2 regions of the Eubacterium sp. AB3007 genome follow, and region 1 is predicted to be linked to the other one. Evidence: predicted binding sites of a transcription regulator. Region 1 holds the regulator's gene; the other holds the start of a gene.

Evidence for each region. The regulator LexA, encoded in region 1, represses DNA repair genes until DNA is damaged. The targets are predictions, from matches to a motif close to CNAACANNTGTTNG.
Region 2: recA (recombinase RecA) is a predicted target of LexA. The motif match lies at 2,263-2,276, and genes of this name have one in related genera.

The regions. Positions count from the first base shown of each region.
Region 1 covers NZ_JIAD01000001.1:729,307-733,728, forward strand. The annotation lists gene P156_RS0103655 (Na+/H+ antiporter NhaC family protein) at 1-1,047, shown strand, start outside; gene lexA (transcriptional repressor LexA) at 1,210-1,860, shown strand; gene P156_RS0103665 (PIN domain-containing protein) at 1,931-2,512, shown strand; gene P156_RS11435 (barstar family protein) at 2,605-2,877, opposite strand; gene P156_RS0103675 (ribonuclease domain-containing protein) at 2,890-3,357, opposite strand; gene P156_RS0103680 (VWA domain-containing protein) at 3,369-4,422, opposite strand, start outside.
Region 2 covers NZ_JIAD01000001.1:490,779-495,200, forward strand. The annotation lists gene obgE (GTPase ObgE) at 1-155, opposite strand, end outside; gene rpmA (50S ribosomal protein L27) at 211-471, opposite strand; gene rplU (50S ribosomal protein L21) at 493-999, opposite strand; gene recA (recombinase RecA) at 1,161-2,249, opposite strand; gene P156_RS0102365 (competence/damage-inducible protein A) at 2,368-3,609, opposite strand; gene pgsA (CDP-diacylglycerol--glycerol-3-phosphate 3-phosphatidyltransferase) at 3,619-4,164, opposite strand; gene rimO (30S ribosomal protein S12 methylthiotransferase RimO) at 4,161-4,422, opposite strand, start outside.

The DNA of each region.
Region 1 (4,422 bases):
ATGGCCGGCATGTTCAGCGGTGTCGCCAAGGCATCCGGTGGTGCGGATTCTACCGCCTACATGCTTCTGGACGTCATTCCGGCGAACTTCGCCATCCCCTGCCTGTTCCTCATCGCCTGCCTGATCTCCATGGCCATGGGAACCAGCGTGGGCACCATCTCGGTACTGGTCCCGATCGCGGCTGCCGTGGCGAGCAGCGCCCATCTGAACCTGCCCTTCTGCGTGGCCACAGTGGTCGGCGGCGCTATGTTCGGGGATAATCTTTCTTTTATTTCCGACACCACCATCGCTGCCACCAAGACCCAGGGCTGTGAGATGAAGGACAAGTTCCGGGTGAACTTCAAGATCGCCCTGCCTGCTGCCGCCATCACCCTGGGGATCCTGATCGTGAAGGCTTTGTCCGCAGAACCGGCTGCCATCGAACACTTTGACTACAACGTGATCCAGGCACTGCCCTACTTCGCGGTACTCATTGCCTCCCTGTGCGGCATCAACGTGTTCATCGTACTTGGTTGCGGCACCATTCTCAGCTTCATCGCAGGGCTGGCCACCGGTACTCTTACCGTGCCTTCTGCCTTCAGTGCAATGGGCGCAGGTACCAGCGGCATGTTCGAGACCATGATCGTCACCATCCTGGTGGCCTCCATGGGCGCCCTCATGAAGGAATACGGCGGGTTTGAGTTCATCCTGCAGACCATCAAGAAAGCCTTTAACAGCCGCAAGGGCGGTATGCTGGGCATCGGCCTGCTGACTGGTCTGATGGACATCGCCACCGCCAACAACACCGTAGCCATCGTTATGTCTGCGCCTATCGCCAAGGACATCGCGGAGGAATTTGGAATCGAACCCAAGCGGACCGCTTCTCTGATGGACACCTTCTCCTGTGTATTCCAGGGACTGATCCCCTATGGTGCGCAGCTCCTGATCGCTGCCAGCCTGGCGGGGATCACCAGCGTTGCCATCATGCCGTTCCTGTATTATCAGTTCCTTCTGCTGCTCTGTGTCCTGGTCGCTATCTTCCTGGACAAAGGTAGCGAAAAGGCTTGATCTCGCAGACCCTCTAAATATACGATATTTTTCCGAACAGGTGTTTACTTTCCGTTTCTGATATGATATAATCAGACCGTGTAAGAAGCACCTGTTTTGTTGCGGTTCAGGGGATGTCAGAGGCCGCAACAGATGTGAAGACAGAACATTTGGGAGGTAATCATGAAATCCACCAAGGAAAGAGAACAGAAGATCCTTGCTTTTATGAAATCCGAAATCAAGACCAAGGGCTATCCCCCTACTGTCCGGGAGATCTGCAACGCTCTGGACATCAAGTCCACCTCCACCGCTCACAAGGCCATTGCCAATCTGGTCCGAGACGGGTATCTGAAGAAGGACCCGGCCAAACCACGGGCGCTGATGCTGGTACCTCAGGAGGGAGATGAGCCGGAGACCGCGGATGCCTCGCTTCCCCCGGCAGAGCGGGAGGATATCGTGGATGTTCCCCTGGTGGGTCGTGTAGCCGCAGGCTCCCCCATCACCGCCGAGGAGAATCTGGAGGGCACCTTCCCTATTCCCGCTCAGTATGCCGCCGGCAACTGCTTCATGCTCCGGGTCAAGGGAGAATCCATGATCAACGTTGGCATCATGGACGGAGATCTGATCCTGGTTGAGCAGCAGAACACCGCCAGCAACGGTGACATCGTGGTGGCCATGATCGACGGATTTGAGAGCGAGGCCACGGTGAAGACCTTCTACAGAGAGAAGGATCATATACGCCTTCAGCCGGAGAATGACACCATGAGCCCTATCATCGTCCGTGATGTGAGCATCCAGGGCAAGGTGAAAGGCGTATTCCGTTATTTCAGCTGACACGAGCATATTGTAGGGCGCCCGCAGAACGCCGGGCGCCCACTTTCTATTCTTATGAGGTAATAATTCTATGAGCACATATCTGATCGACTATGAGAACACCAAGGGCGCCGGCCTGGAAGGAATCGAGGAACTGACCGCAGAGGATACGGTCTACCTGTTCTACAGTGAAAACGCCAACACCCTGACATTCAAGATGCACGACCGCATCAGCGCCGCCAAGGCACACTTCCATTTCGTGGACGTGGGTGTAGGCAGCCGAAACGCACTGGACTTCCAACTCTCCACCTGGCTTGGTTATCTGATCTGCAAGGGCCTCGGCCACCGGCAGTACTTCTATATTGTAAGCCAGGATAAGGGTTTCGGCAGTGTCTGCCGTTTCTGGAAGGAGCGCAGTGTTTCGGTGGAGTTGGTGCAGGATCTCAGCGGCCGACGCGCTGAGGAACTGAAGAATCAGCTCCAGCACCAGGTATTTGACGTGATCCACGACCAGGAGGTGGCCCGCAAGATCGCGGCCATCATCCTCAAATACAAGACCAAACAGGGCATCAACAACGCCCTGATGCGAGAGTTCCCGAGCCAGGACAATCAGCGTTCCAGCGAGTACTACAAGCTGATCAAGCCCCTTCTGAAGGACAAGAAGGGCAAGTAATGCCAAACCAAAGGGCTGTCTCAAACGGCGATATATACCGTCTGAGACAGCCCTTTTGAAATCTGTTACCAACAAACGGTTGGCTTTGTTCATCAGTCGCGGTCCCACTTCTGAAACAGGTGTATATGTTCGTTTTCTGTGGACGCATCCACAACTGTATCCATGAGATCTTCGAACCAGTCTTCGGTAGGCTCAGCCGGCACCAGAGCGAGATTTGTGTCCTCACCCAGATCACAAAGACAGTCATACAGAGCGTCAAGGTTCATTCCGTAATCTGCCGGAAAGAACAGCGCCTCCGCGATGTGCTGCAGAGCTTCTTCCTTCTCCCAGAAATCCTCTTCCCTGATGATCAGTATCTCTTCCATTTGTCACTCTCCTCAGTAAAGCTGTTCAAAACTGTTATAGTGATCGCCTGTATAGTAGACGATTCCATTCTCTGTGTAGACCAGGCGCTTGACGCCTCTGGCGTGGCCATCGTAATCCACATCACATTCATAATACCGGTTCTTTGGCAGGTGCCCCTCCCGGTTACCAAACCTTCGGCCACCGATCATGAAACCGTAGTCTGCGGGACACTCCGATCGTTTCCAGCCCCGATCCATCGCCTCGTTCTGAGTGATGTAGTTGTGGGGAAGCTTGTGGTACGTATGGATATATATCGCCACCTCGTCTTTGGTGGTGTACGCCCCCTCCTCTGTGACCTCGGAAGAGGTCGTATCCTCCACTGCCGTTTTATTGCCCGGGTCGCTGTCCGGGGTACTCACTGCCCCATGGAACAAGCAGGCCGACATAGTGAGTGCAAGGCTTATGAGAAGGAGAAGAAGAAGTCCTTTTTTCTTTTTCATGGCATTTCCTTTCAGTTAGACAGAAGCTTCTGGATCCCCTGATCGATACCGTTCAGTGTCAACTCGTACATGGGAAACACGTTTCGGATCATGGCGATGGTGTAAGATCCCCATGCCCTGTCCCAGCGTGCTTCCTTGATCGGATTCAGCCAGATCACCTTCCGGTAGTGACGTGCAAACCGCTCCAGCCACTGGATACCCGGATCCTGATTCCACGCATACCAGTTGAGGTTCCCGCCTCTTGCCATCAACTCGTAGTGGGACATGGCCGCATCTCCCACGATGATGACCTTGTAGTCAGCGTCCAGGTTCTGGAACACCCAGTTGGTCTCAATCCACCGACCGTCTACGATATAAGGATCTGTATAGAGAAAGTCATAGATGCAGTTGTGAAAATAGTAAGACTTCAGATCCTTCAGATGGGTGCTCTGATGCACCGCCTGAAACAGTTGGCTGCAGAGCTTGCTGTAACTTCTCATGGATCCGTCAGAATCCATCAGAAGGAGGAGCTTCACCGTGTTCTTCCGGGGCTTCTCGTAGACCAGTTTCAACATCCCTGCGTTCTCACAGGTCGCATCGATGGTCTGGTCGATGTCCAGCTCTGTTTTCGCCGTATCCACGCGGGTGGAGAACTGACGAAGCTTTCGAAACGCCATCTGGAATTGACGGGTGTCCAGCTCGTTGTCCTGCCGGAAATCACGAAAGTTCCTCTCCCCTGCCACCTGAATCGCGCTCTGATGCCGGCTGTATCCGCCAACCCGTACACCTGCCGGGTTGTATCCACCGTGGCCAAAGGGCGAGGTTCCTCCCGTACCCACCCAGTAGTTGCCGCCATCGTGCTTCTCTGTCTGTTCTGCCAGACGCTCCCGGAACATCTGGCGAAGCGTATCCAGATCGTATGCCTTCGCCCAGTCCGGCATATCCTCGAGAAGACGCTCCCGCTCCCCTTCCGACAGCCAGTTCCAAAGTTCTTCCGGGATGTCATCCACCGACTCGATCCCCTGAAAGAAAGCTGCAAATGCCTGATCGAATTTGTCGTATTCCGTCTCAGACTTGATCAGGATA
Region 2 (4,422 bases), 240 kb from region 1:
AGGTTCTTGTCGGCCATAATCACAACATCGCCGCCCTTGCCGCCGTCACCACCGTCAGGACCACCCTCTGGTACAAAGGGCTCTCTTCGGAAGGAAACACAGCCATTGCCGCCCTTCCCGCTTATGATATTGATGGTTGCTCTATCTACAAACATGATTCCCTCAACTTAAAAAAATAAGCCCCTACCTGTGATAGGGGCCTCAAGTCTCTTATGCTTCCTTAGGATAAACGCTGACCTGCTTTCTGGTCTTGTCTTTTCTTTCGAACTTGACAGCGCCATCGATCTTCGCGAACAGTGTGTCATCGCCACCGATGCCAACATTGTTACCAGGATGGAGCTTGGTTCCTCTCTGTCTCATCAGAATGCTGCCAGCTGTTACGAACTGACCGTCACCAACCTTGACGCCTAAACGTTTCGATTCGGACTCACGACCGTTCTTAGAGCTTCCTACTCCCTTTTTACTTGCCATGGATCATATACCTCCCTAATCTTATGCTTCTGCGTTCTCAATGGTCTCGATGATCACAGCCTTGGTAGCCTTCTCATCGATCTCGATTCCGTGCTCCTTCGCGTAAGCGATGAGCTCGTCTTTCTTCATGGATGCGGAAACCTTCTTCTCCTTATGGGGAGCTTCTGCTTCAGCCTTTGCCTCTGCAGCAGGTTCCTCTGCCTTCTTCTGAGCAGCAACGCCGCCGATGCTCTTGATCTCGACCATAGTGTACGGCTGTCTGTGTCCCTGCTTCTTTCTGTAATCCTTCTTGTTCTTGTACTTGAAGATGACGATCTTCTTGCCCTTGCCGTTCTCAACGACTTCTGCCTCTACGGTCTCACCCTCAAGATAAGGTTTACCGATGCGGACACCGTTCTCATCACCGATCACGAGGACCTTGTCGAATGCAACCTTCTCTCCTGCCTCGATCCCCAGCTTCTCAACTGTCAGAACATCACCGTTCTCTACGCGGTACTGCTTACCGCCTGTTTCAATTACTGCATACATTGTGTTCTAATACCTCCTCTAACCAGTCTCGCCTTTTCGGGTGGCGCTGTAATCAAACGCACTTAAAAAGACCCTTCCCGAGCGGTCTAACTCGGTTATCATAACACAAATCCATCTAGATGTCAAACAAAAGCGTAAGAAAATCCGAAAAAAATCTCTGATCACTCGATGATCACGCCATCCTCGTCCACCGCAAGAGGGGACTCTTCCGAGATCTCCGGCGCATTCTTCTCATCATCTTCCTCGGACTCAAAGAGCTTGGCCATGACCTTGCTTCGAATCTCCTCCAGGAAGGCGGGATTCTCTTCCATATAGGTCTTCACGTTCTCTCGTCCCTGTCCGATACGGTCTCCCTCGTAGCTGAACCAGGAACCGGACTTCTTGACGATGCCCGCCTCGACCGCGCAGTCCAGCACATCCCCGGACAGGGAGATCCCCTTTCCGTACATGATGTCGAACTCTGCCTTCTTGAACGGAGGGGCTACCTTGTTCTTCACGATCTTGACACGGGTGCGGTTCCCGAGCATCTGATCTCCCTGCTTGATGGTCTCGATCCTGCGCACATCCATCCGCATGGAGGAGTAGAACTTGAGTGCGCGGCCTCCTGTGGTAACCTCAGGATTGCCAAACATGACACCAACCTTCTCACGGAGCTGATTGATGAAGATCACACAGGTGTTGGTCTTGTTAACAGTACCGGTAAGTTTACGCAATGCCTGGGACATCAGTCTCGCTTGAAGTCCTACATGAGAATCGCCCATCTCCCCCTGGATCTCTGCTTTCGGAACGAGTGCAGCCACAGAATCGATCACGATCACGTCCACGGAGCCACTGCTGGCCAGCATATCACAGATTTCCAGGGCCTGTTCTCCGGTGTCCGGCTGGGATACCAGGAGATCGTCTATGTTGACACCAAGGTTCCGTGCGTAGACTGGATCCAGAGCATGCTCTGCATCGATGAATGCGGCGATTCCACCGGCTTTCTGCGCCTCTGCCACGATGTGCAGGGTCAGTGTAGTCTTACCGGAGGATTCTGGTCCGTAGATCTCCACGACCCTTCCCCTCGGAACACCGCCTACACCGGTGGCCATGTCCAGACTGAGCGAACCAGTGGAAATGGTGTCGATGTTCATGTTCGCAGAGGCATCGCCAAGGCGCATGATCGCCCCGCTTCCGTACTGCTTATGGATCCTGGAGAGGGTATCCTCCAGAGCCTTGAATCTTGCGTTGTTGTTATCTTGTTTAGCCATATTTCCCTCCAAAAGAACATTTGTTCTGTTTCTATTCTACATCAATCTGCAGATCTGTCAAGAGGTTTTCGAATGTTTGTAAATGGTACGCGCATTATATCATTTTTACCATATACTGTCAATCGTCGTTCTGGACCGTACGTCGTACCAGATCCAGCATAGCCAGAACCATGTAATGACGATTCCAGTTCCGGTTCACATTGCGCCCCTTGTGGAACCTGGTGATAGTTTTCCCTTTATAATGAAGGCCGATAAACGCGCTTCCAGGAACCAGAGAAGGCACCGGCGATCCCGGGCCTGCAATACCTGTGATGGCAATGCACACATCATCTCCGGTGAGTCTGAAAACGCCCTCTGCCATTTCCGCTGCAACCTCAGCACTATAGACACTACACTGCTTTAGCGTTTCCTCCTTAACGCCCAAAACATTGCGTTTGGCCTCCTCTGTATAGGTGACATACCCGCAGTGCAGCGCATCCGAAATACCAGGCACGCCTGCCAGTTCACTTGCGAACATACCGGCAGTGGCGGATTCTGCGCAGGAGATATGTAGCCCCTTGTCCAAAAGCAGTTTTCCTACAACGTCACAGAGTTCTTCATTCTGCGTACTAAACACATGATCGCCAACTCGTTGCAGGATCTGGACGACCATGTCATCCGCCGCCTGCTGCGCTTCTTCCCTTGTTGGTCTTTTGGAGGCGACCCGAACAGAACATTCCCCTTCCTTGGCGTAGGTGGCGATGGTAGGATCTTCCTGTCCATCGATAAGATCCAGCAATTCGGTTTCCAAAGAAGATTCGCCCTTTCCAAACAGCCGTACCGTACGGGTATAGATCACATCTTCTGAGAACTTCTCCAGAAATGGACGGACTTTTCTCTGATACATGCGTTTCATTTCCCGGGGTGGTCCCGGCATACAGACCACATGCTTTCCATCCTTCTCAAGCGCAAACCCCGGCGCCGTTCCCGCGTCATTATCGAACACGATAGCCCGCCGAGGCATCATAGCCTGCTTGTAGTTGTTTTCCGTCATAGGATGGTTCAGTTCTTTTGCATGATCTTCCAGTGCCTGGCGGGAGGCTTTGTGCTCCTCGAGATAATCCCCCATCACCGACGCAACTGTTTCCTTGGTCATATCATCCTCTGTGGGACCGAGTCCACCGGTGGTCAGCACCAGATCACAATCAGAAAGAGCAAGCTCAAGGATCTCCCTGAGCCTGCTGTCATTGTCTCCAACCGTATAGTGATAGAGCACATCGATCCCAAGCGCATTCAATTCCTGCGAAAGATAGACAACGTTGGTGTTGACGATCTCCCCGAAGAGGATCTCTGTGCCCACGCTGATTAAAGCACTTTTCATGTCGTTCCCCTAGTTCTTGAACACGTTCTTGTTTTTTACGATGTATTCAATGCCGGAATAGATCGTCATGGCGATGGAAGCATACAGAAATACTTCCGCGATCAACGCGATGATCGGATAAGCCACAGGATAAGGATCCTGGATGGCCTGCGCCAGCAGGAGAGCGGGCACAGCAATCATCTGAAGGACAGTCTTGATCTTTCCGCTCATGGCAGCCGCGATGACGATACCCTCTGCGGCGGATACCTGTCGGATCCCTGCGATGGTGAATTCTCTGGCGAGGATCACGATGAGCATCCAGGACGGTACCAGACCATCCCCGACCATGAGGCAGAAGGCGGAATAGACCAGGATCTTGTCCGCCAGCGGGTCCATGATCTTCCCAAAATTGGTGACCAGGTTGTACTTCCTTGCGATCTTCCCGTCCAGCATATCTGTCAGCGAAGCAGCAATGAAGAGCACGAATGCTACCAGATACATTTGGGTCAGATAAGCAGCGATAAAGAATGGAACGGCGATGATCCGCCCTACTGTAAGTTTGTTAGGTAGATTCATAATACTTCCTCCCTGCCTTCCAGGTCATAATCGAACGCGTCTAGCACTCTGACCTGTACGATGTCTCCTGTGTGATGCTTTTTCTCTGATGTGAATATCACGGTGTTATCGATCTCAGGAGCGTCATATCGAGTACGTCCGATATACGCGCCATCCTCGTCCTGTTCGTCGATCAGTACCTCCAGGACCTGACCGATCTTCTGTTGGTTGTTCGCCAGTGAGATATCCATCTGGCGAAGCATGACTGCATCCAGCCTG